DNA from 3 places in the Pedobacter sp. 01N310 genome. Region 1 is predicted to be linked to each of the others. Evidence: riboswitches for the same ligand, from Rfam matches in the RefSeq annotation. Region 1 holds a riboswitch; each other region holds the start of a gene.

What was found. A riboswitch is a leader RNA that binds a small molecule or an ion and turns the genes downstream of it on or off. The one in region 1 is predicted to bind S-adenosylmethionine.
Region 2: it holds a riboswitch for S-adenosylmethionine, as region 1 does, so the genes downstream of both, metH (methionine synthase) here and AC1DNH_RS04920 (SusC/RagA family TonB-linked outer membrane protein) in region 1, are expected to answer to the same signal.
Region 3: it holds a riboswitch for S-adenosylmethionine, as region 1 does, so the genes downstream of both, AC1DNH_RS01390 (transferrin receptor-like dimerization domain-containing protein) here and AC1DNH_RS04920 (SusC/RagA family TonB-linked outer membrane protein) in region 1, are expected to answer to the same signal.

What each region holds. Positions count from the first base shown of each region.
Region 1 covers NZ_JBFTSB010000001.1:1,260,740-1,271,259, reverse strand. The annotation lists gene AC1DNH_RS04945 (redoxin domain-containing protein) at 32-1,165, shown strand; gene AC1DNH_RS04940 (protein-disulfide reductase DsbD domain-containing protein) at 1,190-3,058, shown strand; gene AC1DNH_RS04935 (TlpA family protein disulfide reductase) at 3,126-3,713, shown strand; gene AC1DNH_RS04930 (trypsin-like peptidase domain-containing protein) at 3,717-5,393, shown strand; gene AC1DNH_RS04925 (peroxiredoxin family protein) at 6,041-7,312, opposite strand; SAM riboswitch class I at 7,450-7,557, shown strand; gene AC1DNH_RS04920 (SusC/RagA family TonB-linked outer membrane protein) at 7,885-10,520, shown strand, end outside.
Region 2 covers NZ_JBFTSB010000004.1:6,404-16,923, forward strand. The annotation lists gene AC1DNH_RS09940 (histidine decarboxylase) at 1-295, opposite strand, end outside; gene AC1DNH_RS09945 (S41 family peptidase) at 446-2,053, opposite strand; gene murQ (N-acetylmuramic acid 6-phosphate etherase) at 2,244-3,047, shown strand; gene AC1DNH_RS09955 (hypothetical protein) at 3,216-3,782, shown strand; gene AC1DNH_RS09960 (Bax inhibitor-1/YccA family protein) at 3,821-4,564, shown strand; SAM riboswitch class I at 4,678-4,782, shown strand; gene metH (methionine synthase) at 4,916-8,617, shown strand; gene metF (methylenetetrahydrofolate reductase [NAD(P)H]) at 8,763-9,716, shown strand; gene AC1DNH_RS09975 (pyridoxal phosphate-dependent decarboxylase family protein) at 9,840-10,520, shown strand, end outside.
Region 3 covers NZ_JBFTSB010000001.1:403,796-414,315, forward strand. The annotation lists gene AC1DNH_RS01380 (MFS transporter) at 1-1,028, opposite strand, end outside; gene AC1DNH_RS01385 (ArsR/SmtB family transcription factor) at 1,088-1,363, opposite strand; SAM riboswitch class I at 1,667-1,771, shown strand; gene AC1DNH_RS01390 (transferrin receptor-like dimerization domain-containing protein) at 1,851-4,073, shown strand; gene AC1DNH_RS01395 (SusC/RagA family TonB-linked outer membrane protein) at 4,089-7,100, shown strand; gene AC1DNH_RS01400 (RagB/SusD family nutrient uptake outer membrane protein) at 7,111-8,643, shown strand; gene AC1DNH_RS01405 (peroxiredoxin family protein) at 8,679-9,233, shown strand; gene AC1DNH_RS01410 (beta-L-arabinofuranosidase domain-containing protein) at 9,480-10,520, opposite strand, start outside.

The sequences.
Region 1 (10,520 bases):
GGAACTTATTTAAACATAAAGAAACATACAAATGAAAATCATAAAATTAGCAGTATTGGCCATTTTGTTACCAGTTTTAAGCTGGGCACAAGCGCCGAATTTTAGTTTAACAGGTAAAATAGGCACATTGGGAGCACCAGCGAAAGCCTATATCGATTACATGGACAATGGTGTAAGTCACGAAGATTCAGTAGCGCTTGTTAACGGAAGTTTCAAGTTTGCCGGACATATTTCTGGTAATGCCTACGCCCGTATGGCACTCGATCATACTGGTGGCGGTAAAGGTAAGGCAGTTTATACCGGAGATGTTATTTACTTTTATTTTGGTAAGGAACAGGTAACGATCACTTCAAAGGATTCTTTGGAAAACGCTGTTTTTAGTGGTTCGAAAGTTTACCAGGAATATGATGCCTATAACAAAGCTATTGGTGGTACCATTATGGCACTTACCAAAGCCGTTAATATAGATTTTAACCGTGGCACACCCGAGCAGCAAAAAGATACCGCTTACATGAAAGCAGTAGACCTGCGCTTCAGAAAAAACATCCAGAACAGAACCGATAAACAATTTCAATTTGCTAAAGAACACCCAAATTCATATTTCGCTTTGGTAGCACTTTCAGAAGCTGCCGGAAGTAAGGTTGATGTAGCCAAAGTTGAACCGCTTTTTATTGCCTTGAACAAAGCGTACCGTGAAACCGATATGGGAAAAGAACTCGCTCAGCGTATTGCCGCAAGTGGCATTACTGCTGTTGGAAATGTTGCGCCGCTTTTTACACAGAACAATGTGGTAGGCAAGCCAGTTTCGTTAGCCAGTTTAAAAGGAAAAGTGGTACTGGTTGAGTTTTGGGCAAGCTGGTGCGGTCCCTGCAGGGCCGAAAATCCGAACCTGGTAAAACAATATCAAACCTATAAAGATAAAGGCTTCGAAATTATTTCGGTTTCATTGGATAATGTAAAAGAACGCTGGTTAGAAGCGATTGAAAAAGATGGTTTAGACTGGATTCATGTTTCTGACCTGAAAGGATGGAACAATGAAGTAGGCCGTTTATATGGTGTACGCGCAGTACCTGCAAGTTTTCTGGTAGATGCGCAGGGTAAAATTATCGGTAATGGCTTGCGTGGTGAACCTTTGAACAAAAAGCTTGCTGAAATATTCAATTAGTTATTGGTTGATAAAATATAGATGATGAAAAAGATGCTAACGGCATGCCTGATGCTGGTTTCGCTGCTCACTTTTGGAACTGCGAAATATCGGGAGAAAATTGTATTGAAGGTTTTGTATGTTGGATATAATCCCGATAAACCAATGCCGAAAAATGTAGTTTATTATTCAACTACACCAGCTGTTGTCGAAAAAATATACAAAACCAGAATGGCAGATTTTAAAACCTTTTTGGAACAGCGCTTTACCGAGGTTAAAGTAATAGATGTGGCTGATTATAAGGTAGAAATGTCTGATGAGGTAGATGTAACCTTAATGGATGCCGGCCCTGTTAACATGCCCGCAAAATTTAGTCGCCCAATGGTTTTAATGCACGCCATGGCACCCAATGTGGGTTTACCTTTAGGTTTAAAGTTCGACTGGTACTGCCAGTGTCTGGATGACGAAGCCTTGAACATCAGAACCGATCATCCCATTTTTAATACCCCAAATGCTGTAAAATTAACTATGGTGAAAAAACCCACGCCTGGTTCTTTTTTTAATGGTCATCAGGGAGTTGGTACACCCAAAGAAATGAATAGGTGGCAGGTGGTAAAGCAAGGCTTTTCTTCCAAAGAACCTTATCTAATCGGCATGGTTTCGCACGGCGAAGGATTTAACGATTCGCCAGATGCTGAATCTATTTCAGGTGGCGTTTGTCTTAAAAATGCCGAAGCAGTGGCATTAGGTCGCCAAGGAAATTATTTTATGTGGGGTTTTGCAGGCTCTCCTGATTATATGACAGATGAGGCCAAAGATGTTTTTGTAAACACGATCTGTTACATCAAAAAATTCGATCATCTTCCGGCTATTGTTAAAAAAGTACAGATCGAAACCCGTAGTGGCATAGATGAACTGATTTATCGGTTAAGCAAAGATCTTTATAATCAGGCCATTGTATCACGTCGTGAAGGGAACCTGCGTATGCTGAAAATGCAACAGGAATTAAAAGATAAAAAAGCAAAAGGTGAAGATATTGGCCATGGCAACGAAATGTTTTTGAAAATGCCGGTAACCAACGATACCCAATCTTTTGAGGACTATGTAAAAAGTTATGCCGGAGATAGTTTATTTGCTATTTATGGTACTAATATCAGTCTCTATCACAAGTATTACCGTCAAAATTATGAATATTTCTATCCTTCTAGCGTGTATACCCTTCTGTTAGACCGTGATGCACAAAAGCTAGGTATTTCTAACCGTAAAGTGGCGCTTTTAGATAAATGTGTAACTTTATTGGAGGCCAACAAAGAGGTAGCGATGGCGCAACGTTTGCTCGAACGTTACACTACTCAAAAATTCAACAAAGCAGCTGAATGGAGAAATTGGCTCAATCTAAACCTTAATAATCTATTTTATACCGAATCTGGTGGCTTTAAATTCATGGTCAATACCTATGGAAAAAGCTTTCCTACTGGTCAACAGCAAAGTTACCAGTTGCCAAAAGCGATTGTTAATGATGAGCCTACCACGGCCGATCCGGTTGCGGTTTCTGCAAGGTTTATTCCTGGTAATGGCAATAAAAAAGACAGTTTGCTTATCGAAGCCAAAATTTTAAAAGGCTGGCATATTTATGCCTATGTATCTAAAGATAATCCATTTGTGGTTACCGAAACCAGATTGGAACTTCCTGAAGGTGCAGTGGCCGATAAAGAATGGAAAACAACAGCAGCTATTCCTTATCCGGGCAACGAGGGCATGTTTATTTTTGAAGGAAAGGCAAACTTTAGGATAATGGTCGATTACAGCAAGGCAAAAGCAGGCACTAAAATTAAATGTGGTCTGTACTATCAGGTGTGTGATGAAACCAAGTGTTACCCACCGAAAGAAAAAATATTGGAGATCCTTATTTAAGCTATCTATGCGATCGGCATGGCCGGTAAAATGGCCTTGCCGGTTTTTTAACCCTTTAACTTAAAATATGAAACTTTTTTTAAGGCTTTGCCTTTTGGCTTCTTTGTGCCTGTTTACATGTATTTCTGTATCGGCACAAACTGCTGTAAACAAAGCTGATTCCTTGCACAATAAGCTTTTATCAGAAATGATCGGTTTACCTGCAGCCAATTTTACTTTAAAAGATCTCGATGGAAATGCAGTATCGCTAAAGGATCTAAAAGGGAAAGTAGTTGTGCTCGATTTTTGGTCGACATGGTGTGTGCCCTGCAAAAAATCTTTTCCTGCGATGCAGCTTGCCGTTAATACCTATAAAAATGATCCTTCTGTAAAGTTCTTATTTATCCATACCTGGGAAACCACCAAAACACCAGTTGAAGATGTAAAAAAATACATCGCACAATCGGGTTTTAATTTTCAGGTGCTAATGGACCTGAAAGATGGGACTGGACGTAATGCTGCGGTTGAAGCTTACGGCGTAAGTGCCATCCCTGCAAAATTTATTATCGATAAAGCAGGCAACATTGTATTTAAACTAACCGGCTTCACCGGAACCGATGCCGCTGCGCTCCAGGAAATTTCTGAGCGGATTACATTGGCAAAAAATCATAAATAACAAATGAATAACGCTATAAAGGGAATAGTAGTAACGATAGTTATGCTTCTCGGCTTAAATGCTGTGGCCCAGAAAAAACAGGTTGCCAAATTTCAGAAAACCATTGCCGAAGCAGTTAAAAAGGCGTACCCTGCAAGTGTACGGATGTGGGGTTTCGATGTACAGCAAAACCAAAGAACCAGTGCTCAGTTTAGTGGGGTGGTGGTTAGTGCCGATGGTTATATCCTAACCGCTGCACACACCATTTTGCCCGGTAAAAATTATAAGGTTTTTTTTCCTGATGGCCGCGAATGCATCGCGCTGGCACTTGGTAAAATAGAAAATAAAGAGACGCCAGGCATTCCAGATGTGGGCATGATGAAAATTACCGATAAAGGCACCTATCCATTTGCTGAGATGGGTTATTCGGCAAGTTTGCTTAAAAACGAACCTTGTATCAGCATTTCTTATCCCGAAACCTTAAATCAAACGATGCCAACCTTAAGGTTAGGGAATATTGCAGAAGTGAAAAATGAATATGGTTTTATCCGCTCCACCTGCAAAATGGAACCAGGTGATTCTGGCGGCCCTTTATTTGATTATTATGGCCGCGTAATCGGATTGCACAGTGCCATTGATGTTTCGGAAGAAATGAATTTCGAAATTCCTGTTGACCTTTACCGCCGTTATTGGACGGCTTTAAACAGCGAAAAACTTTATACCGTTTTCCCTGAAAAGAGGGATAGTGTGAAAACAGATCCCTTGTCTTTGCTATTACAGAAAGAAAGCAAACAGAAGGCTTTACACCCTGATTTTAATATGCCAACGCTTAAAAACAGCTGCTTTTCCATCAAAAGTATGATAAAAGGAAAAAACCAGGATATTTACGCCGCTTTATTGAATGTTAACACAGCAAATGGAGCTAAAAAACAACTTCTACTCAGTAAAAACACGATGGTTGGCGAACAAGCAAAAGGTGATATTAATGGAGTTGCGGTGCCAATTAAGTTAATAGGAAAAGATCAGGAGAATGACCTGGTTTTATTTGAACTTGACCAACGGATAACCGGTGGGATTGATTTAAATATTTCTGATAGCGACAGCGTTAGAATAGAGATGGGTAAACTTCTTTATAGCATTGATCCTGCTGGCAAGGTGATGCGCAGTGTTTTGGGCAGTAAGCTATTTAATTTGCCGAAAATTAATAGTCAGCCTTATTTAGGCGCAATGGTGGTTTATAATTCCAGTCCCGTTCAGTTTTCGTTAATCAAAGAAGGCAGTCCGGCAGAAAAAGCAGGCATAAAAGTTGGCGATGAACTGATCAGCATGAATGGTAAACTGATAAAAAAAGCGAGTGAATTTGCCCCAGAAATAATGAAATATTGGGCAGATGATGAGGTTTCTTTTGAATGGGAAAATGCTTCAGGTAAGATGAGTAAAACATTAAAACTAGAGGGGCGGGGTCACTCGGTATTTAATCACCCGGCAGAGAAATTTGAAGGTGGAAAGTCGGAGCGAAGAGATGGCTTTAATGCCATTTTTACTCACGATTCAGCCGTTAAGATCAATGCATGCGGTTCTCCTGTTTTCGATTGGAAGGGTAATTTTTATGGGATTAACATCGCCAGGTTTAGCCGAACAACCACTGTAGTGGTTCCAAAGAAAACGATAATAGATTTTGTTTTGAAGACTATTCAGTAAAGTATCTTCCTAATCTTGTCTAAAAATAAATGTCATTCTGAACGCAGTGAAGAATCTCAGGCTAAAGAGAGTCGGACCAAAATTTCTCTATTGGAATAAATCTATCTTAAAAAGATTCTTCACTGCGTTCAGAATGACAACTATGGGATGTCACCCTGAGCGTAGTCGAAGGGCTTTTATTTGCGATTTATTAATCTCAACAAGTCTTCGACTACGCTCAGACTGACAACCACGGCGTTTAACTTAATGACATTAATGATGCCGCTACGCCCGGGGCTAAGCACTTTTTTTCTGCAAGGAAGCTGATGCATACGTAATTACCTGAATTTATCTAAACACCCCGGCCCTGTGATGAATTAACTTTGGTAAGCTCGCTTTCGGCTTTGTTTACTACACAGCCCCCGGTAAAATAAACCTTATTGTAGCGGCTATCCTTTTTGTTGCAAGACTATAATCGTTTATGCAATTAATTCACAAAAAGATAGAAGCGGAAAGAAGGACTGCTTAAACCGAAGAGCGCTGCACCTGCTTTCCAAAAAACAATACGTTATGCATAATTATTCTTTCAAGTAGGTGGTGTCTCACCGACCACTGAGGAAGATTCTTCACTGCGTTCAGAATGACAACTAAGGAATGAAACGATGAGTCTATTTCTTCAGCAAGGTATCAATCTCTGTATTAAATTCTTTCACAAATTCATCATAAAATTTACCGGTTGCGGGGCCATTAAAACCCGTATGGATCTGCGCTACATTGCCCTGTTTATCGATGATTATTGTGGTTGGAAACGATAAAAAAGAATCGAGTGCAGGCAACGATTCTGATACGACCTGCTTATCGGCAGTACCTGCAATAACCTGGTCGTAATCTATTCCAAAACGTTCGCGGAAACGCGTCATCACCTTTTTTGCATATTCAGGTTCGGTTGAGCGTTCATAATGCAAAGCAATAATTTCTACACCACGTTTCTTGTTTTCTTTATACCAGGGCGCAATAAAAGTAGCTTCATCAACACAATTTGGGCACCAGCTTCCGGTTATGGTTAAAATCACCACCTTGTTTTTATATTTTTCATCCTTTAACGAAATCTTTTTACCGTTTACATCAGGAAAGCTAAAATCAAGCGTTTTGTAGCCTTTTTTCAGGTAGGTAAGTTTGTAAGGATCGGGCAGTGCAGCATCTTTATTTTTAGTTCCGGTAAAAGGCTGGCTTCCCCTTGCGCCTAAAATTTCGCCGGTTAATGAGCCATCTGCTTGGAAAGTTCCTTTGTAATAGGAAGGAGAGGAGCCAATAAAGCTCGAAAGTTGAAATTCATTTCCTTCTACTACACCTTCCAGATAACGTGAATCGCCTGTTACACGGAGAAAAGTGCCGGTAAGTTTGTTACCAGTTTGCTTAAATAAACCTACTGTTTTCTCTTCCTTACCATTTGGCGATTTAAAAACTACATCATAACTGCCAGAATAGTCTGCCTTTGCAGGTTTATCTGTTGTTTTAAAACGGTAATTTTTTCGTTCAGCAACAATGGTTAAAGGTTTGCCGGCTTTATCCTGTTTCCTTAATGTGCCTGTTAATTGATCACCATCTATTGCAAATGCGAGTTCGTTATCAAATTGATCCAGTTTTACGAAAAGCGAATCAGCTGTTTGTTTTACAAGGCCACCTTCGAAACTTTCTTCAGCATTGCGGAAGTATAATTTCTGCTGACCGCTTTTTTCGCTGATTTCGAAGTTAAAGGGGATTTCTAATCCTTCCTTAACCTTAGCTATTCCACGCCAGATGCCGAGGGCAACAAAAACATTTTGTTTTTTCTCTTTAAGCTTTGCTGCTTGATTATTTGCTAATGCAATATGGTTCTGAGCATAGGTGAAAGTTATTGATATAGCCAATACGGCTGTTAAAATGGATTTTAGTTTCATTGGGATGTGTATTTGTCGACTAAACTAGTAGACAAATATATGGATGTAATTGGCAAAGAAAAAATTTTTCAACAAAAATCTATAAAAACTATAGGATAAATGGAATTAATTATACCTTTGCCCCAGTTATTTTAAAATACTTATCAAGAAAGGCGGAGGGAATGGCCCTGTGAAGCCTTAGCAACCATCTAAATTTTTAGAAATGGTGCTAATTCCATCCCAGATGAATCTGGGGTAGTTAAGTCAGTTGTTTGCGTTATCCTTATAAGAACTATATGGAGCACTTCTGATTTAAGGGGTGCTTTTTTTTTGCCCTGAATGCGTTCTTGAAATTAAATTATGCATTAAATAAAATCATTCAAATGAAAAAGACAGACGAGCTGAAATCTATTAATGTAAACCTTAACGCATGCTTCCGAATGCGTGGAGTCTGTTAAAATTGCTCCATTTTAACAGGCTTTTTTAGGCTAACCATTCCTTTTTCTCTTTAAAAACAAATACACTTTTAGCCGTGGTAAAATTGTTTTACCCAAAATTATTATCCCTTTTAATTGATTATTAACTACACACTTATGTTTAAAATTTTAAAGTCAATAGCGTTTATCTTTCTGCTCTTTATTGTGCAAAAGCTTTCCGCTCAAAATGCCGCGGTTACCGGAACGGTAAAGTCGGCAGATGGTGAAACACTCCCTGGTGTTTCCATTTTAATAAAAGAAACCAAACAAGCCACCATTTCTGATGCAAAAGGAGCTTTTTCTATTCATGCACCAGATAAGGGTACATTGGTATTTTCTTATATCGGTTTTAAGAGCCAGGAAATACAGATCAATAAAAACGCCGGCCCCATTTCGATCATTCTTCAGTCAAGCGATAATGCGCTTGATGAGGTAGTGGTTACTGCATTGGGTATTTCGAGGCAGAAGAAATCGCTTGGTTATGCTGTTCAGGAATTAAAAGGACAGGATTTGGCCGAAGCTAAAGAGTCTAACCTGGTAAATGCACTGGCCGGAAAAATAGCAGGTGTAAGGGTAACCAATAGTCAGGGGAGCATGGGTTCCTCGCGTGTGGTCATCAGGGGGGAAACATCTATTGCCGGAAATAACCAGCCATTATTTGTGGTTGATGGGATTCCGGTAGATAATTCTCAGTTAAATTCGGCTGGGGCCAGAGATTATGCCAATACCATTTCAGACATTAATCCAGAAGATATAGAATCGATGAGTGTATTAAAAGGACCAAATGCCGCTGCATTATACGGTTCGAGGGCTGCGGCAGGTGTCATCCTCATTAAAACCAAAACAGGTAAATCGAAAAAAGGATTAGGCATTGCCATCAATTCAAACGCGGTTTTAGAAACCTTGCTTACGCTACCCGTGTATCAAAATGCTTTCGGTCAGGGATCGGAGGGCAAATTTAGTTATGTAGATGGTGCAGGTAAAGGCATTAACGATGGAGTAGATGAAAGCTGGGGTCCTAAATTGGATGGTAGGCTAATCCCACAATTTTATTCGAAAGGAGTAGCCGTTCCATTTGTGGCGCATCCTGATAATGTACGTGATTTCTTCCAAACCGGATATTCATTAAACAATGGGGTATCTATTGCAGATGCAGGCGAAAAGTACGACTTCCGATTATCGTACAATAACCTGAAACAGGTAGGTATAGTACCAAACTCCGGACAGGGCAAAAATTCATTTGTATTGAATACTACAATAAAAGTAACACCCAAATTAAGTTTAACCGCAAATGCAAACTACAGCAAACTTAATTCTGATAATTTACCGGGAACGGGTGGTTCGAGATCTACCAGTACCATGTTGCAGTTTACCTGGTTCGGCCGTCAGGTTGATATCAACCAATTGAAAGATTATTTGGATGAAAATGGAAAAACGTTTAACTGGAACAATAGCTATTACAGCAATCCTTATTGGGTAGCTTACGAAAATACCGTATCACAAAACCGTAGCCGGATTATTGGAAGTTTAGCGCTGAATTATAAGATTATTGATGGACTTGATTTCAATTTCAGATCAGGAACGGATTATTATAATGATAGGCGCAAAGTTAGGATTGCATATGGTACCAATGGAACGCCTTTTGGCTCTTATACTGAGAGTGCCTTTACAGTAAGTGAAAATAATACAGATGCGACATTAAACTTTAACAAACAGTTGAATGACGATTTTAGTCTTGAATTGTTAGGTGGTGGGAACATCCGCAGGCAATATATCGAGCAGAACGATCAAAGTGCGCCTAAATTGGCCATTGCAGGACTGTATACCCTTAAGAATTCACGCGATCCTTTAATTTCATCAAATAATTTATCGCGGTTAAAATCTTACAGTGTTTATGCCTCTGGACAGATTGGTTTCAGGAATTACCTTTTTGCCAACATCACGGCCCGTAACGATTGGTCATCTACCTTACCAGCGCAAAACAGATCGTATTTTTACCCATCATTTAACGGAAGTTTTGTAGCAACAGAAGCATTTGACATTAAAAGTGAAGCGCTTAACTACTTAAAAATACGTGGAGGCTGGTCTAAAGTAGGTAAAGATGCAGATCCTTATCGCTTGATCAATACTTATGCATTTAGTGCGCCATTTAACGCAAACCCTCAACTTACCACAAGTAATATCGACCTTAATCCTAACCTTAAACCAGAAACTACCACCTCAACAGAACTGGGCGTTGAGGCTGTTTTCTTTAACAAAAGGTTACGTTTCGATTTAAGTGCATATAACACCAATAGTTACAATCAGATTTTGGCTGCCGATGTAAGTCAAAGTACCGGGTTTAGTTCAAAACTGCTTAATGCCGGAAAAATAAACAACAAAGGTATAGAAGCACAGTTGGGGATTACACCAATTAAAAAACAGTTTACCTGGGATATTGATTTCAATTTTGCTGCGAATAGAAGTAGGGTAATTGAACTTGATGCTGAAAAATTATTGACGAATTATATTGTGGCTACCAACTCAGCACAGGTTATTGCTACCGTTGGACAACCTTATGGATCATTGTTCGGAACCGCCTTTTTAAGAGATGGCAATGGAAATATCATTGTAAACGCTACAGGTGCGCCAGCAACAAACCCAACCAAACAGGTACTGGGAAAATATACACCAGATTGGATTGGCGGGGTGTACAATACCTTCACGTATAAAGGCATAAGTTTAGGTGTATTGGTTGATGCGAGTATTGGTGG
Region 2 (10,520 bases), on a different contig from region 1:
CTTCTGAACCGCCATTGGTTACATAACCCCACCAGTTATCTGCAGGCGCTCGGAAAAGTTCAGCAAAAAACTGGACTACTTCTTTTTCGAGTTCACGTGAGCCTACGGCATAGGTTGAAGTAACAAAAGGATCACCCAGGTTGTTCATCGGATATTTTAAAAAATCTGAAAGTGTCTGATAATCGAAGTCCTTTGAAACGGGATAACCTAAGAATAAATCGGTCTGTTTCTTAACGTTCTCTAATAGATCATTTAATACCTGTTGATCTTTTTCCTTTAATTTGCTCGCTTCCATAAGATATGATTTGCTGGCAAAATTAATAAAACAAAATATAGTATTATTATTTGTGATTAATTAAGAACATTATGCTGAAATATTCTATTTTTGTAAAATTAAAATTCTTTTTAGCGCCTAGATTGAGGTGCCATGAAATATAAAATATGGCTATTGAAGGTTAAGTAGCGCTTGTCTTACGGCGTTGTCGGTTTGGTTTGCAGCCTTGTAATAACCTACGTCGCCTAGATAATAACGGCAAAGCAAAGCTTTTAAATCATTCAAGATCACATTTTTCGAATTATACAATTGAAAACGGTCTATCGCTACATTTTTGCGTTGAAGATACCCGATAAAGTCTTTAAAGTCGTTATCATTTATAGTAAAGATATTGATATTCTGCTCAACAAAACTGGCACTATACTTATTGGTAAGTACATTAAATACATAATCAGAAAGCACTTTTTTGCTCACTAAATTGCTGTAAAACTTATTGTAGCCACTTGTGTCTAATTTTACAAATACATCTGGCTGGATACCGCCAATCGGTTTAACTTTTCTGTTGGGCTGAATATTTACGCCTTCTGTTTTCTCAATAGAATCTTGAAAAGAGGTCCGGTCTCCGGTAAGCTCTCCGTCCATCATACGCTCGTCTAATTCATGTTTGTAGGCGTCGTAACCTTTTTTATACGATTTTTGGATACTGCGACCAGATGGTGTGTAATATCTAGCGATGGTTAAGTTCAATGCAGAACCGTCGCCAAAAGCAAACTGCTCTTGTACCAAACCTTTGCCAAAAGAACGGCGGCCAACAATAATTCCGCGTCCCAGATCCTGGATGGCTCCAGCTACAATTTCGCTGGCCGAAGCGGTATTTTCATTAATCAGGATAGCCAGTTTGCCATTTTGAAAAGCGCCAGTGCCCGTAGAAAAATAATCGGTACGTGGCTCATGTTTACCCTGTGTATATACAATAAGTTTGTTCTCGGCTAAAAACTGATCGGCCAAACCTGTAGCAGCAGTAAAATAACCACCTCCATTGTCACGCAAATCAAGAATCAGTTTTTTCATGCCCCTTGCTTTCAGGTTATTGGCTGCAACAGAAAAGTCGTTATCGGTATTAGCGCCAAACTTGCTGATCCGTACATAACCTGTTTCGTTATTGATCATATAAGCTGCATCAATACTGCTGATGTTTACTTTGCCTCGTGTAACCATAATGCGGTTACTTTGCGGTGTGCCTGGATGTAAAAGCACCACGCTAACACCTGTTCCAGATCTGCCTTTAAAACGGCCCGTAAGTTGGTCTTTTGGTAAATTTCTTCCACTTACAACTGCCGTATCGATACTTAGGATTTTATCGCCCAATTTTATCCCCGCCTGGTAAGCTGGGCCATCTTTAACCACGCCGGTAACCATCATGGTATCGTTAAGCATATAATATTCTATGCCCACACCCTCAAAGTTCCCTTCCAGGTTATCGGTCATATCCTGCGCATCGGTTGGTGGCAGGTAAACACTATGTGGATCGAGTTGGTGCAGAACGCTATCTATGGGTAAGTTTTGAAGCGAATCGGTATTGATATCATCAACATAATTACCGTTGATGATGTGTAAGATCTCATTTAATTTCTCATCGCTGTTGTTGGCGAGTTGAGGGCTCTTTTTAACGCCAAAACCTTGATCTTTAATAAATTTTATGCCCAAAAACATACCCACTATTAAAATTACAGAATAGCTTGCAGCGATCAGTACGTTATTTCGGGTGTTTTTTTTCATCAGCGTTACTGCAAATTTATGAAAATTAGCGAGTTGATATATTTTTTAACTGCATTTTCATGTCTTTTGTTTATAATATTTAACATTAATTAACGCGATGGAACAATAGGTTGAAATTTATGACAGATATTTTTAGGTTTTTACGGTAGTTTTTAGAAAGAATTTACCGAATTTTATCAAAATTAAATTTATGAATAGAGTTACCGAGCAAGAATCTAACTATAACCACATCGATCAGATGTCGGTGTTAGAAGTTTTGCAGGGCATTAATAACGAAGATAAAACTGTAGCATTTGCAGTTGAAAAATCTTTGCCTCAGATCGAAAAATTAACATCGGCAGTGGCCGAGCGAATGAAAAAAGGTGGCCGTCTCTTTTATATAGGTGCGGGTACCAGTGGTCGTTTAGGTGTAGTAGACGCATCAGAATGCCCACCTACATACGGTGTTCCTTTTGATTGGGTTGTTGGAATTATTGCCGGTGGAGATACAGCCATTAGAAGAGCGGTAGAATTTGCTGAAGATGACGCCGAACAAGCCTGGAAAGATCTTCAGGAATTTGAAATTAACGAGAAAGATTGTTTGGTTGGTCTGGCAGCGTCAGGTACTACGCCATATGTAATCGGCGGATTAAACACGGCACGTAAGCATGGTATTTTAACAGGTTGCATCGTTTGTAATACCGGCGGACCTATTGCTGCAGAATCGGATTTTCCGGTTGAAGTGGTGGTTGGCCCTGAGTTTGTAACCGGCTCTACCCGTATGAAATCTGGTACGGCTCAAAAAATGGTGTTAAACATGTTAAGCACTACCGTTATGGTTCAGTTGGGGCGTGTAGTTGGCAATAAAATGGTCGATATGCAGTTAACCAACCATAAACTGGTAGACCGCGGTACACAAATGGTGGCCGATGAACTAAATATAGGTTACGATGAAGCAGCTGAGTTGTTAACCCGTTACGGAAGTGTACGTAAAGCAGTTGAAGCAGGACACTAAGAAATGAGAGAAGGATAGAAGGATTGAATGAAAATGAATTAGTGAATGAAAGAATGATTGAAGGATAGGATGTAGAAACGATCTTAACATTCACTCATTCAAAACTCAATCATTCAATAACTTATCTAGTCACTCATTCAAAATTCAATTATTCAATAATTAAAGTATATGCACGAAATTGAGCCTTATTACCAGTGGAGAGATGATTATATTTCGGCAGAAGATGAGCGTTCGCCATTTTACAATACCGAATATTCAGAACTTTACTTCGATAAGCAGATTTACAATTTTTTACTGCACCCGCAATGGGACGAGTTTGGTTCGAATACCTTATACATGAAGGTGTTATACGCCGATTATGATCGCAGTTATGCCGTTATAGAATTTATAGGAGAATGGAACGATGCCATTAACAACGATATTATGCTGCTGAAACGCGATATTTTAGAGCTGATGATGGATGAAGGCATTAATAAATTTATCCTGATCGGTGAAAATATACTGAATTTTCATGCCTCTGATGACAGTTATTACGAAGAGTGGTTTCAGGAAGTAGAAGATGGCTGGATTGTTGGAGTTAATTTTCAGGAACACGTAATCACCGAGTTTCGCGATAATAACATCGATTATTACATTAACTTTGGCGGTGCATTTGACAATCTGCCATGGCGCACATTAAAACCTTTACAGTTCTTTAAAAAAGTTGAAGAATTGCTGACAAAAAGATTAAACTAAATATTTATTTTTATATAGTTAAATACACAAAATTTAAAATGGAACAACAAAATTATCAATATCAAAAAGACAGTGTTTTTGTACAGGAAAGATCTGTTTCTAAAAAATTCTTTGCAAACGTTTTCTTGTGGATGTTCGTGGCATTGTTATTATCTACGCTTTCTGCCTTTTATATTTCTAACAGTGAAAGTGCATTAAGATCGTTAATCGATTTTGAAACCGGCAGAAGAACTGCTTTAGGTTACGTAGCCATGTTTGCACCACTTGGATTAGTTTTATTAATGGGCGCGGGTTTTAACAAATTATCTTATGGTGCACTATTAGGCGTTTTTGTGCTTTTCTCTATTTTATTAGGAGTAAGTTTAAGCTTTATTCTCTTAATTTATACCGGGGCGTCTATAATTACCTGTTTCGCTGCGGCTGCGGGTATTTTCGGTATTATGGCATTTATGGGCTATACCACTAATATTGATCTCAGTAAGTTCGGCCCTATCTTAATGGTAGGTGTTGCGGGATTATTTATTGCGAGCATTCTTAACATGTTTATTAAAAGCGAACAATTTAGCCTGATTATGGCTTTTGTAGGTATTGCGGTATTTACTGCGTTAACGGCTTATGATGTGCAGAAAATTAAAAGAATTGGGATGGGAATTCAGGAGAGTGGAGAAGCAATTCCAGAAGCAGACACTAAAAAACTGGCAATAATGGCTGCTTTGAATTTATATTTAGATTTCATCAATATCTTCCTTTTCTTACTTCGTATTTTCGGAAGCAGAAAATAGTCATTAACAGAACAATATTCTTAAGGCCGTGCAGAATTGCATGGCCTTTGTAATTTTATTTGGTAGCAAAGCGATAAATTTTGGAATTGATGTTGCTTTGTTGCATTTTTGTATGCTTATTAAGAAAGACGGAGGGATTAGACCCAACGAAGTCTTAGCAACCTGTAACCATACAAGGTGCTAAATTCTATTCTGCAAATAGCGGAAACAGATAAGTTTAGGATTACGATTCACGTACCAACTTTTTAAATAAGCCTTTTAGAGACTTGAGACCATAGATTTGAGATTTGAGACATTGTGTCTTATCCACTCTCATATCTGATATCTCATATCTCAAATCTTACAACAAGAATGAGCATAAGAGAAGAATTAGAAAAACGTATTTTGGTGATTGATGGTGCAATGGGTACCATGATTCAGCGATATACCTTAACCGAAGAAGATTTTAGAGGGGAGCGATTTAAAAACCATCCCTGTGATGTAAAAGGCAATAATGATTTGCTCAACATCACACGTCCGGATATTATTAAAACAATACACCTGGAGTACCTGGCCGCTGGTGCCGATATTATCGAAACCAATACGTTCAGTACACAGCGCATTTCCATGGCCGACTACCAGATGGAAGACCTTTCTTACGAAATGAGTTTTGAGGGCGCGCGGGTGGCAAAAGAAGCTGTAAACGTGTTCATGGCTGCAAATCCAGGCCGTAAATGTTTTGTGGCCGGTGCTATTGGCCCAACCAACCGTACCCTTTCCATGTCGCCGAATGTAAACGATCCTGGTTTTAGGGCAGTTTATTTTGATGAGCTCGAAGCCGCTTATTATGAGCAGGTGCGTGGTTTGGTAGATGGTGGTTCTGATGTATTATTAATCGAAACCATTTTCGATACTTTAAATGCTAAAGTGGCTATTGTAGCCATTAAAAAATATGAAGAGGTAATTGGCCGTAAACTGGAGATTATGATTTCTGGTACCATTACCGATGCCTCTGGAAGAACACTTTCAGGTCAAACTGCCGAAGCTTTCTTAAACTCTGTAATGCATGCAAAACCGTTAAGTATCGGTTTTAACTGTGCTTTGGGTGCTAAAGAAATGCGTCCGCATATTGAGGAGCTTGCTGCAAAAGCTGGCTGTTATGTTTCGGCCTATCCAAATGCAGGTTTACCAAACGAGTTTGGTGCTTATGATGAACAGCCGCATGAAACGGCACATTTAGTTGACGATTTTATTGCCTCTGGTTTTGTGAATATTGTAGGCGGCTGTTGTGGTACCACGCCAGAGCACATTGGCTGTATTGCCAAAAATGCCCGAAAAGCAGAACCCCGTAAAATACCTGTATTGGAGCCTTACATGCGTTTAAGTGGGCTTGAGCCTGTAACCATCACCCCAGAAAGCATTTTTGTAAATATTGGTGAAAGAACAAATATTACCGGATCTCCCAAATTCTCTAAACTGATTTTAGGTGGAGATTATGAAGCCGCACTGGCCGTTGCTCTGCAACAGGTTGAAGGTGGTGCGCAGGTAATTGATGTGAATATGGATGAGGGGATGTTGGATTCGGAAGCAGCAATGACCAAATTCTTAAATCTCATTGCCTCCGAACCTGATATTGCCAAATTGCCCATCATGGTCGATTCATCCAAATGGTCGGTTATTGAAAATGGCTTAAAATGTTTGCAGGGAAAAGGAATTGTAAACTCTATTTCACTAAAAGAAGGGGAGGAGAAATTCCGCGAAAGTGCACGCAAAATTATGCAATACGGTGCTGCGGTAGTAGTAATGGCTTTTGATGAGCAAGGACAGGCCGATAATTATGAGCGCAGAAAAGAAATCTGTAAAAGAAGTTACGATATTCTGGTGCACGAAATTGGTTTCCCGCCAGAGGATATTATTTTCGATCCGAACATTTTAACTGTTGCAACCGGATTAGAAGAACATAATAATTATGCTGTCGATTTTATAAATGCCACACGGTGGATTAAAGAAAACCTACCTCATGCTAAAGTGAGCGGAGGGGTTTCTAATATTTCTTTCTCTTTCAGGGGAAATAATACCGTTCGCGAAGCAATGCACTCCGCATTTCTTTATCACGCCATTCAGGCTGGGTTAGATATGGGGATCGTAAATGCAGGGATGCTAGAAGTTTATCAGGAAATTCCACCCGAATTGTTAGAAAGGGTGGAGGATGTACTCTTAAACCGAAGAGACGATGCTACAGAGCGTTTGGTAGAATATGCCGATACCGTAAAATCGAAAGGTAAAGAGGTAGTTAAAGATGAAGAGTGGAGAAAAGGTTCTGTTGAAGAGCGATTATCTCATTCTTTAGTAAAGGGAATTGTAGAATACCTGGATGATGATGTGGAAGAAGCCAGACAAAAATATGCCCGCCCGATTCAGGTAATCGAAGGACCGTTGATGGATGGGATGAACATTGTGGGTGATTTATTCGGTGCCGGAAAAATGTTCTTGCCACAAGTGGTAAAATCGGCAAGGGTAATGAAAAAAGCCGTAGCCTATTTATTGCCATTTATCGAACAGGAAAAGCTGGATAATCCCGATCAGGATCAAAGTTCATCTGCAGGAAGAGTTTTAATGGCCACCGTAAAAGGCGATGTGCATGATATTGGAAAAAATATTGTGGGTGTAGTATTGGCTTGTAATAACTTCGAAATTGTTGACATGGGCGTGATGGTTCCTGCGCAGGAAATCATCAAAAAAGCCAAAGAAATAAAAGCCGATATTATTGGTTTAAGTGGATTGATTACACCATCATTGGATGAAATGGTTCACTTTGCCAAAGAAATGGAGCGCGAAGGTTTTACCATTCCCTTAATTATCGGTGGGGCCACTACTTCAAGAATCCATGCTGCTGTAAAAGTAGCGCCAAATTATTCAGGACCTGCTATCCACGTATTGGATGCTTCCAGAAGTGTTACCGTTTGCAGCACCTTGATGAATCCTGAAACAAAAGACGATTATGTGGCAGGTATCAGGGCCGAATATGATAAAGCACGCGAAGCGCATTTAAATAAGCGATCGGATAAACGTTTTAAAACCTTAGAAGAGGCACGTGCAAATAAATTTAAGATTGATTTTCAGCCCAACCTACCCGTTCCGGAATTTACAGGCACAAGGGTTTTCGATAACTATCCCTTAGAAGAACTGGTTCCCTATATCGATTGGACGCCGTTTTTCCATACCTGGGAGCTCCGTGGCAGTTATCCGAAAATTTTCGATGATAAAAATGTAGGGGATGAGGCAAAGAAACTTTTTGATGATGCACAAACTTTATTAAAACGCATCCTCGACGAAAAACTGTTAACAGCAAGAGCCGTAATCGGTTTCTGGCCAGCTAATGCGGTTGGAGACGATATTCAGTTGACAGTTGCCAGTGATCAGCTGTCAAATGACTCAGAACTGAAAACTGAGAACTCCAAACTGGTAACTATCCATACCCTCCGCCAGCAGGCCGAAAAAGTAGATGGGCAGCCTTATTATGCTTTATCTGATTTCATTGCACCGAAAGAAAGTGGTATTCAGGATTATTTTGGTGGTTTTGCCGTAACCGCAGGTATCGGGATTGATGACCTGGTAAATGAGTTCGAATCGAATTACGATGATTACAATAGTATCATGGCTAAAGCATTGGCCGATCGTTTAGCTGAAGCTTTCGCAGAACGCTTGCACGAACGTGTACGTAAAGAATACTGGGGTTATGCACAAGATGAAAATCTGAGCAATCAGGAATTGATTAAAGAAGAATACGCAGGTATCCGTCCCGCGCCAGGTTATCCTGCCTGTCCGGAACACACCGAAAAAGGAACTTTATTCCAATTGCTTGATGCGGAGAATAAAATAGGGTTACACTTAACCGAAAGTTATGCCATGTATCCAACAGCAGCGGTAAGTGGGTTTTATTTCGCGCATCCCGATTCAAGGTATTTTGGATTAGGAAAAATTACCAAAGATCAGATTGAAGATTACGCCATCAGAAAGAATATGCCGGTTGAAGAAGTGGAGCGGTGGTTAAGTCCAAATTTAGCTTATTAATATTTTCGATTTGTCGTCCTGAGTGAATAGAAGGATCTCAAACCGAAGAACATATAATTTTGATGTTTGCAGTCATCAGAAATAAGAACTGCTACAATGTTAGAGATGCTTCGTTAGCACTCAGCATGACACCCAAAAATAGGTTATGAAGATTACAGACCATATAAAAAACGCAAAGGGTAAAACCTTGTTCTCTTTTGAATTATTGCCGCCTATTAAAGGGCAAAGTATACAATGGATTTATGATGCGATAGAGCCATTATTAGAGTTTAATCCTCCTTTTATTGATGTAACTTCGCTCCGCGAGGATTACATTTATAAAGAACAGGCGAATGGTTTGCTACAAAAGGTATCTTATCGTAAGCGTCCCGGAACCATTGCCATTTGTGCGGCCATTATCCATAAATATAAAGTAGATGCCGTTCCGCATCTCATTTGCGGTGGATTTACCAAAGAAGAAACCGAAAATGCATTGATCGATTTACAGTTCTTGGGTATTGATAACGTTTTGGCTTTGCGTGGCGATGCCCGTAAGGCAGATGGGAATTTCGTGCCAACTCCCGGCGGACACTGTTATGCTACAGATTTGATCGAGCACATCAAGAACCATAACGAAGGTAAATTTTTGCACGAAGATGTAGAAACCTTTAAAAGTGATTTCTGTATCGGCGTGGCTGGCTATCCGGAAAAACATTTCGAAGCGCCTAACATGAGTACCGATTTCAAATACCTGAAAAAGAAGGTTGAAGCAGGAGCAGAGTTTATTGTTACGCAGATGTTTTTCGATAACCAGAAGTATTTCGATTTTGTAAAAAAATGCAGGGAAAACGATATCAATATTCCAATTATACCAGGCTTGAAGCCTATAAGTACCTTGTCTCAGTTAAATGTGCTGCCTAAAATATTTCACATCGATTTGCCTGATGAGTTAACGGATGCGCTATCGCACGCTAAAAATAATAATGAGGCAAAAGAAATTGGTACTGAAGCCATGATTAAACAATGTAAAGAATTGATTGATTTTGGTGCCCCGGTGTTACACTTTTACACCATGGGCCGCCCAGAGCAAACCAAAAAGATTGCTAAGGCTATTTTTTAGTCTAAAAAGCGTCGTCATTGCGAGGCACGAAGCAATCCTACAACGATCGCTAATTAACCTAGCGCTTTAAGATTGCTTCGTGCCTCGCAATGACGTATTTTTTTTGTTACTTAAATTATCATCATGAATAATCTAAATATCGACCAACAAAACCTCGATGCCATACTGACAGAAGTTAAACAACAGGGAATAGATTATTTAAACCAAATTCATGAACGGCCTACAACCAGTTCTGCTGAAGTAGAGATTGTCTGGGATTTATGCGAGCAAGGTTTTGGTACACTTGAAGCCTTAAAACAATTTAATCAACGCTTCGAGCCTATTATGGTGGCCTCATCTGGGCCAAGATACTGGGGCTTTGTAACCGGTGGAACAACTCCTGCTGCCATTGCTGGCGATTGGCTGTCGACTATCTACGATCAAAACACACAAAGCGCAAAAGGTAACGGCGACGTTTCGGCTATCATCGAACTCGAAACCATCCAGTTATTACTTTCGTTGTTTAACCTGCCCAAGGATTTTTTCGGTGGTTTTGTAACCGGAGCAACCTTATCTAATTTTACCTGCCTAGCTGTTGCAAGGCAATGGATTGGCAAACAATTTGGAAAAGATTTTGCCAGAGAAGGTATATCAGGTAAGGTAAATGTATTGTCGGCTACACCGCACTCATCAGCCATAAAATCCTTATCGATGCTTGGCTTGGGTAGTGGCAATTTTATTCAGGTAAACGTAATGCAGGGCAACCGCGAAGCGCTAGATGTTGCCGACCTTGAACTAAAAATACAAGCCTTAAATGGCGAACCT
Region 3 (10,520 bases), 860 kb from region 1:
ATGCCGCCTAAGAATGCGCCTAATGAAATACCGATATTATAGCAAGATGTTAAAAGACTGTTTACAAATTCCAATGCATTATGGGGAACGGATTGAGTGGTTCGAATGTTGGGCACTAAAAATCCACCTGTATGGATCATGCCCCATAAGGAAACAATAATTACCATAGGGATAAAAATTGTTCCAAAATAATAAGCCAATATTTGCACAGCTATCAAAAGAATAAAAAAGAACCGGCTGGTTAAGATTACATTTTTACCGAGTGCAATGCCCATTAACCAGTTACCAAGAATCCCCATTCCACCAAATAGGAGCAGCATAATGCTAATTTGAGCGCCGTTCATATTCGAAATGTTTTCAAGGTACGCGGCAAGGTAGCTATAGCTCGAGAACATGGCTGCAAGTGTAAGTACGGTGGAAACCAGGTTTAGCCAAAGCTTGGTATCCTTTAAAACATACAACTGGCTTTCAGCAGATTTTTCGCTGTTGCCCGGCATAGATGGCACAACAAATAGCAGGCCTAAAAAGGCAATTAAACTGATAATACTGGTTAAGAAAAAAGATGCCTGCCAGTTATGAAAGTAATCAGCAGCATAGGTAGTTAAGGGTACACCCAAAACCGTAGCGATGCTGAGCCCAGTCATGACGACCGATACTGCTTTGGCTCCGCCTTGTTTGAACGCTACTGCTAGCGAAATATTCCAGAACAGCGGGTGGAAGAAGGCAGGCAAAATCCTCGCGATCATCAAAATGGTAAAGCTAGGGGAAAAAGCTGAAAGCAGGTTTGAGAGTATAAAAACACCCAAAACAAGGCATAATAAGAACTTGCGATTGATCTTAGAAGTAAGGGCAGTTATAAATGGAGACGATACGGCAACTGTTATAGCAAAGGCACTTAATAACCACCCGGCTGTATCCACAGAAACGCCAAACTCCCTGCTGATCGTTGGCAAGATGCCGATAACGCCAAATTCGGTAGTGATAATGCCAAAGGCACCTAATGCCAGTATATATATAGACTTATTCATATATTCAAATATTTCGATGTGTATAGGTAATTTGTTTCTAATTTCATGTGTAAGTGCCCTTAATCCTTTAACGAATTTAGGCAGGCGATGTACTCATTGAGCACTTTCTCGTTCAGCAGGTATTTGAAATTACGTCCTTCTTTTTGAGGCAACAACAGGTCTRCATCAACCAGTTGCTTTAAATGGTGGGAAACGGAAGGTTGTGTCAGGTCTAAAAGATCATTTACTTCTGCACAATAGAGGCAATCTTTCTTTTTTTTAAATTCCTGTAAAATGGCTATCCTGTTGGTATCACTTAGTGCCCGGGATATCTTTTCTATCTTTTTGTTATCCATTTTTCTTGCTTTGCTCCAAATTAACAAGGGGTAAAGCCTTGGCAAAGGTAAATTTTAATATTGATATATAGAAATGTATCTATGTTTATTGATTGTTTTAGGATAAAGATTTTTAGTCATCAGGGAGATCCCAGTAAGAAGTGGCAAAATCCAAGATCTGGTTTGCATATATCCCTTTAGCAAGATCGAAAAAAAACAAAGGCAGTCAGTTTTAAAAAGACTGTCAACCGCGTTATTTAAATAAATAATATAAATCCTATAGGAATACTAGATTATTATTTTTAGCTTTGCATCATTATATAATACTTATCCAGAAAGACTGAGGGAAGGGCCCTATGACGTCTGAGCAACCTATACACTTGTAAAAGGTGCTAATTCCTTTCTGCCCAAGGGTGGAGAAGATAAGTTGGTTATGCATCCGCATGCTAATTGATTTTGAGGTCGCTCAAAGTTTTTCTGGTAAAAGAACTCCTAAAAAAATCAGAAAATGAAGAAAACTTTTACACTTTTTACGGCTATTCAATTGCTCTGGCTTCCTTTATTGGCGCAGAATAGGCTGAGTGGATTTAAAACCCAAAATATTCCGATACAGCGTGTTATTGAGCAGAAATTTGATGCCGGGCTTAATAAAGAAAATATAGGGGCTACCATAAAAGAACTTTCTGCCAACCCTCACCACTTGGGTGCTAAAGGAAGTAAAACAGTAGCAGAATCTGTATTGAAAAAGTTTAGAAGTTATGGCTGGGACGCAAAAATAGAGACTTATTATGTTTTGTTTCCAACGCCTAAAGCCCGTTCGGTAGAACTTTTAGGGAGCAACAAATACAGTGCCTCGCTTGAAGAAAAGGCTATTAAGGAAGATTTAGCAACCGCACAGCAAGGGCAATTGCCTCCTTACAATGCCTGGAGTGCCGATGGTGATGTTAGTGCAGGTCTTGTTTTTGTAAATTACGGTCTACCAGCTGATTATGAAAAGTTGGTGCGTTTAGGTATCAGCGTAAAAGGCAAGATTGTTATTGCAAAATATGGCAGATCGTGGCGGGGCACTAAACCTAAGATAGCCTACGAACATGGTGCGGTGGGCTGTATCATTTATTCGGACCCAAAAGATGACGGCTTTGTGAAAGGAGATGTATATCCGCAAGGCGCCTACAAGCCAGAATTTGCTGTTCAACGGGGATCGGTAATGGATATGGTAATTTATCCCGGTGATCCATTAACACCCGGAATCGGTTCTACCAAGAATGCCAAAAGGTTGGAGCGGGCAGATGCCAAAACGATTCTTAAAATTCCGGTTCAGCCCATTAGTTATCACGATGCTTTGCCATTGCTTGCTGCACTTAAAGGTGAGGTGGTACCTACCGATTGGAGCGGTGGCTTGCCCGTTACCTATCACATTGGCGATGGAAGTACCGTGGTCCGTTTAAACCTGGCTTTTAACTGGGATATTGTGCCAGCATACAATGTTGTAGCAAAACTTGAGGGAAGTAAATTTAAAAATCAGTGGATTATACGTGGTAATCATCACGATGCCTGGGTAAATGGCGCTGCAGATCCGGTAAGTGGGCTGGCCTCCCTTTTGGAAGAAGCAAAATCTATCGGAAAATTGGCAAAGGCAGGTATAAAACCTAAACGAACACTTGTTTATATTGCCTGGGATGGAGAAGAACAATCGCTTTTAGGTTCAACAGAATGGGTAGAAGACCATGCAGACGAGTTAAACAGTAAAGCGGTTGCCTACATCAATTCGGATGGCAATGGCCGTGGCTTTTTGGAAGCTGGCGGTTCCCATGCTTTAGAAAATTTTGTTTCAGAAATTTCGAAAGATGTAAAAGACCCTCAGGTTGGTTCTAATATTTTTGAGCGGTGGAAAGCCAATAAAACCATTTCTACAGCCTCGCTTACCGACCGTAAGAAAATACAAGATAGCCAAACACTCGATCTGGGCGCGCTCGGCACAGGATCAGATTATTCAGCGTTTTTGCAGCACCTCGGCATCCCTACTTTAAGCCTTGGTTTTGGCGGGGAAGATGAAGGAGGAGAGTACCATACCAATTTCGATACTTACGACAACTTTGTGAAGTTTAAAGATCCAGGTTTTGAATACGGATTGGCCTTATCGCAAACGGCTGGCCGGGCGGTATTACGTTTGGCCAATGCAGATGTACTTCCATTTAATTTTTCTAATCTTCAGGCTAAAATAGCGACTTATGTTACTGAAGTAAACGCTTTGGCAAAACAGCTTAGGGAAGGTGCTCAAAGCCAGAATAAGCTCGTTTTAAGTGGTGCTTATCAGCTCGCCAACGATCCTAAAGAAAACTTGAAAAATCCTCCTGTACAGGTTGAATTACCAGAGTTTGATTTTAAAGCACTGAACTTAGCAGTAGATAGTTTAAAAACTGCATCATCAAAACTTGATCAGATCGTATCTGCTGCACTCGCTTCGGATACTAAAACTGATCAACTCAATACCTTACTTTTTCAGGCTGAAAAACAATTGCTTCTACAAGCAGGTTTACCTGGGCGTCCGTGGTATAGGCATAGCATTTATGCCCCTGGTCTGTACACCGGCTATGGCGTTAAAACCCTTCCCGGTGTGAGAGAAGCCATTGAGCAGTACCATACAAAAGATGTACAGGTACAAATTCTCGTGTTAACAACTTCAATCTCAAAACTCACTCAATTTCTCAACCAGACCAATCATCCTTAATTATAATCCATAAAAATGAAACTATTTTTTACCCATTTAATAGTCTGCTTTGTTTTGCTTAGCAGTTTGCAGGCTTTTGCTCAAAATACCATTCGCGGTAAGATCACCGACAGTAAAGATAAGCAAGCACTTATTGGCGCTACCATAAAATTAAAAGGTACCAAAATCGGCACCAGCACCAATGGTAAAGGAGAATTTAATTTAAACTTATCTCAAAAAGCTGATAGTATCATCATCCATTTTCAGGGCTATTTAGAACAGGTTGTAGCTATCAATAACCGATCAGAAATTAATGTGGAATTGAAAGAAGATGTCCATCTTTTAGCTGATGTGGTGGTTACGGGCGTTGCAGAAGGTACCAGTCGCAAAAAGTTGACCTTTGCCCTAACAAAAGTGAATAACGATCAGATTAATACCGTTCCGGCTACAGATGCCTCTCAAACTTTAAGAGGAAAGGTTGCAGGGATCCAGATCAGTCAATCTTCTGGTAATTCGGGGGCAACGGTTTATCTGCGCGGCGCTAAATCGGTATCGGGCAATATTGCGCCGCTTTTGGTAGTGGATGGGTTTGTAACCGCATTAAACCTGTCTGACTTAAATCCGCAGGATATAGAATCGATTGAAGTGGTTAAAGGCGCAGCGGCTTCGGCCCTTTATGGTACCAGGGGTGAAGGCGGAATTATCCAGGTGCTCACCAAAAAAGGAAAAGGTACCGGAAAGGTGAATATTATTGTCGATAATGAATTTGGCTTAAGCAATGTGCAAAATACGCCGCCAACTTCTCAGTTTCATCATTTTAAGGTTAATTCCGATGGTTCATTCGTGCTTAACGGCAACGCCAGGACCATCGATGTACAAACTAACGGTTATTCCCTTAACCTTCACCCATACCCAAATGTATACGATAATGTGGCTAACATGTTAAACAACAATCCATATTTTACAAATTTTGTTTCGGCATCAACTGCGGGCGATAAATATACTTTGTATGCATCTTTTCAAAATCAATATAAAGGCGGAGTTGCAGAACCTGTGGGTGCCGATAAAAGACAAACAGCCTTGTTTAATTTTGGCTATAAACCGGATAAAAACTTAGAGATTAACCTAAGCCTGCAATACTTTAACAACAAAACGCCTTCTTCTTCCATATCATCAAGTGGTAGCGGCTCCTTGTTATATGCTACTTCACTATACGAACCTTTTATCAATCTTCAGGAACGCGATGCCTCAGGGAAATATGCCTTTAAACCCTATGGTTTTGATATACAGAACTTCAATGTGAACAATCCTTTTTACCAGTTGAGTTACCGTGAATATGAAAATAACAGCGATAATTTACTTGCTGGTATAAAAGTGAAATACCAGTTTACCGATAAGTTGAATGCGGAGGTATATACTTCCATACAGAATGAAAATTACAATGAAACGGATTACTACCCGATTGGCTTTCAGACGATTTCTGCCGACATTACCCGTAACAATGGTTATTATGGCGAACAGACATCAAAAACCACTTCCAAAAACGGTCAGGCCCAGCTAAACTATAATAATAAATTTAACGATTTCGACTTCGGGGCAACGTTAAAGGCGGTATACGAAGAAAACAGGATTACTTCATTATCTGGTTCTGGCTATAACCTGAGTGCACCTGTTAAAAGTTTAGCTGCGGCATCAGCTGATAGTAGAAGTATTGGCTCTACCTGGGAACAAACAGTTAACTACGGTTACTTTTTAAACCTGAAAGCAGCTTGGAAGGAAAAGATTTTTATAGATGTATTGGGCCGCCTGGATAACAGTTCGAGGTTTGGTGCTGATGTTGGAACAGCGTTTTTCCCAAGGGTATCTACTGCATATCGGTTAACAGAAGATGTGAAGTTGGGTATCATTAACGAATTAAAATTGAGGGTAGCCTATGGCAAGGCCGGAAGTTTGCCTCCATTTGGTGCTAAGGATAGTCAGGTTTCCTTATCCAGTTCTGGCGGCGTAAGCTATAATCAACGTGAAAATACAGATCTGAAAAGGGCTATTACCTCCGAACTCGAATTTGGTATTGACGCGCAGTTGTTTAAACGCATTAATGTTCAGGCCAATTATGCGTTTTCAAAAAGTATAAACGATTTTATCCTGGTGCCGGCTTTTCCTCCAACTACAGGTTCGGCAAGGATTTATGGGAATTTGGGTGCAGTAAAATCGAATTCGCTCGAGCTCGAAATTAACGGCAACGTAGTTACCAAAAATGCCTTTACCTGGAACACCGGAATTACCTTTAGCAGAATTAGAAGTAAAATAACCTCATTGGGTGATGTACCAGAGTTTACCGATGGCGATTTTAGAAAAGCACCTGGAGTAAGCCCTTTTGCCTTTTATGGTTATAGTGTGCTCACTGGTCTCGATCAATTGGAAACCAATGCGCAGGGGCTGGTTACCAATGCAGCAGGTGGAATTTACAAGCTGAGCGATTTTGCTGTTAACCAATTGGGGTTTGTGGTTTTGAAAAGCCAGCAAGGTACGGCAGCTGAAACACCATTGTTGTACCAAAATGCAGCTACTGGTAATTCGAAAATTATTGGAGATGCACAGCCCGATTTTATTGTCGGTTTTTCAAATACTTTCAATATCGGCCCTTTATCGCTATATGCGGTGTTGGATTGGAAAAAAGGTGGCCAGAAATATAATGAAACCCAACAGTATCTTACTTATCAATACCGTTCCCCATTTTCTGATCAGGCGGCGCAGGCAGGTTTGCCACTTGCCTTTACTACAGCGGTTTTTAATGCCCAGCAAACCACCGATTACTGGTTGCAGAACAGCAGCTACGTATCGCTAAGAGAAGTTTCGTTAAGCTACAAACTGCCGCTAAAAGCTATTGGGATAAACCGGGTACTAAGTAATGCCAGACTTGCATTAGTTGGCCGTAACCTATACACCTGGACATCCTTTACCGGAGTAACGCCAGAAGGCAATCAGGATTTTTACGATTATCCAACCTACCGCATTTACAGCGCAAAACTTACGCTAAACTTTTAACGAACAGAAAATGAAAAATATATTCTATATATCACTTATTGCCTTAAGCCTTAGCGCCTGCAAAAAAACAGATTTCGATAATCCAACAACGCTGACGAATCAGGAAGCCATCGATCAGATAAAAGATCTCGGGCTTAAACTCACAACAAGTAGCGTTCAAACTATTTTTAGCACCTCAACAAGTGCATCTGGCACGCATTTTAGTCTTTTAGCCGATCAGACAACCAATACCAACGGAAATTCTTCCTGGTGGGATTTTGCGAACGAACCGCGTCTACGACTCAATAACAATACTTCTTACCGTGGTGCAGTTACCTGGAATACTTTTTACAATAACTTTTATCAGGCCAATTTAGATGCCACGCTGGCATTGGATATTATTGAAAAGCAGGGTAAAAAGATTTACGATACACAGGGTACAGATAGAACGCAGGATTGCCTTGTTGCGGCCTATTATGCCAAAGGAATAGCACAAGGCTATCTTGGTGTTATTTTCGACCGTGGTATTATTGTGGATGACGTGAACTTGAGCACGAAAGACTTTCCGGATTCTTACAAGGCCTTAATTGCCAATGGAATCAAGCTGATTGATAAATCTATAACACTGGCTGAAGCGAATACACAGTTTAAATTCGATTTCCTCAGCGGAAAAACATTCAGTAAAGCCGACTTTATTAAACTGGCCAATTCAATGGCTGCAAGGATTTTATCATCTGAGGCCCGTGATAAGACCGAAGCAGAAAAAATTGGCGATGAACAATGGAATAAAGTATTGGCCTACGCCGAAAAAGGATTTACCACCGATTTTGTGATCACCACGGTAACAGGGGGGTATTACAATCAGTTATTGACCAATTTGTTACAGCGCAATTCAGATGGTTCTGGTTGGTTGCCACCAGATCTTAAAATTGCCTATTTGGCCGATAAAACCGGAAATACCCCTAAATTTTACCCTTTAACCGGAATATTACCCAACATTAGCAGCAACGATAAACGTTTTGATAGTTATTTTGGATACACCACAAGTTTTGGAATATTTATCGAATCGCGTGGGCGTGGGCTTTTTACCAATTGGTACCGAAAAAGATGGTATAATACAGCCAACACGTTAAACTCACCTGGTGCGGTTAATCCTTATTTCCTGGCGGAAGAGATCAGGTTACTAAAGGCTGAATCCAAATTTTGGCTGAAGGATTATGCTGGCGCAGCTGCCATACTAAATGATCCGGCCGCTGTAAGAAAAGCCATAGGAACGCTTCCTGATGTTGCCGCAAACCAGGCTGATTTGAGAAAACAGTTGCATTATGAATATGCCATTGAAATAGATGGCGCTGGTGGTGCATTTCTGCCATTTACCTTTATGCGCAGGAACAATTTACTCGTAGGCGGTACGCCAACTGAATATCCTTTGCCGCAACTCCAGCTCGATCTGGTAAAACAACCCGTTTATACTTTTGGTAGCAACGCCTACTTCGGCGAAAAAGGAAAATATGGCGAAGTAGCCACCGCACTTGATGAAGGCTGGAAAGCCGCTGAAAAATAATTTAGACAACATTATAACTCTTTAAACTTATCATTATGAAAATTAAACTATTAACCTTAGCCGCAGTTTTGCTTACACTTAGTGGATTTGCGCAACAACCAAAATTCGAAAACCCCAATGCCGATAGCAGAGGCTATCTGGTAAAAGTAGGAGATAAAGCCCCTGATGATTTTGAACTGGTACTCCATGATGGTAAGAAAACCACATTAAAAGAATTAAAAGGAAAAATTGTCATTCTACAGTTCACCGCTGCATGGTGTAAGGTATGCAGAGAAGAAATGCCTTATTTAGAAAAGGACATCTGGCAGGCCTATAAAAATAAAGATGTGGTATTGATCGGTGTTGATCGGGATGAACCATTAGATGTGGTACAGAAATTTCACAAAGACATGAATATCACTTATCCATTGGCCCTAGATCCCGGCGCTAAAATTTTCCAGAAATTTGCCGATAAAAAAGCCGGTGTAACACGTAACGTAGTGATCGACCGGGATGGTTACATCAGATTTTTAACCAGATTATATGATAAAGAAGAATTTAGTCTTCTGGTCAAAAATGTTAAAGAATTAACTGAAAGGGCAAGTAAGTAAAGATTTTGTTTGCTTTGTGAGAGGCTGTTTCTTCAAAAAGAACACAGCCTCTTCTCTTTTTTATCCAAAAGATATGAAAATGAGATAATCATCTGGTAGCGATAAATGATTAAAACCATAGGAGAGATTGAATTTTTATAAATCAATACTCCAGCACAAACAAAATTCCTATACTGGAATTTTACAATGTGAAAAACATTAAGTGTGACCTATGGGGCCATTCTTCAGCTATTAGCGCAACAGTGCTTATTTTAATGTAACATCCAGGTAAACAGAATGACGCCCATATGTTTCGTAAAATGGTTTGAAAACAACATCATCAATAGTGAACTGTAAAGATTGTGGATCACCCTTGATTGATTTGCCAATATCTTTGGCATCCAAGGTTACTTTACGCCAATCTTTTCTGGCTTCTGGTTCCTGCGCTGCCAACAATACCGGTCCGTAAAACAAACTGGCAATGTTCTGCTGATCCATAACCGGATCGAGGTGGAATTGGAATGGCATCTTTAAATCCACAATATCGCCATTTTTCCAGGTACGGCTTATCTTTAGGTAACTGCCTGGCTCAGCCTGAAACTTTTGTTCTTTCCCGTTGATCTTTACAAAGAATCCTTTGGTGGCCCAGCCTGGCACACGCACATTGAGATCAAATTTTCCGCTGCCCTTAATTGTGAGGCGGGTGTGGTCTTCTTTTGGGAAATTTGTTGTCTGTTCTACCCTAATCTGGCGTTCTGTCCATGTTAGTATTGAGGGAATGTACAGGTTCACATAAAGCGCCTGGTTATCTTTACTTTTAAAGTAAATTGAATTTTGTAATTTGGTGCTGCTCTCTATCGCAGTGCCGTTACAGCAGGTAAAACCTGTCATATCCGCATTGCCAAATTGTTTAACAGATCCTGGTCTGAGTGGTACATGATAAGTATTGGCAGGACTGTTCAGGGCAACAGATGCCAGGATATGATTGTATAAGCCACGCTCATAATAATCCATCAGCTCTGCCCGCTGATCGAATAGAAAAAGGTCTCCGGTCAGTTTTAGCATATTATAGGTGGCACAGGTTTCATTCTGCCCTCCTTCAGAGAAGCCATTTTCGTACAAGGTAGCTGGCTGCGCAATAAAACACTCCGCATTGGCAGGGTTACGGGCACCTGCAACGCCTCCGATACTATACATGTAATCGTCTACCATTTTGTGCCAGAAGTTATCCGCTATACTGTAATATTCAGGTTTATTGGATACCCTGTACATTTCGATACTCCCTACAATTTGGGGTATGTGCTGATT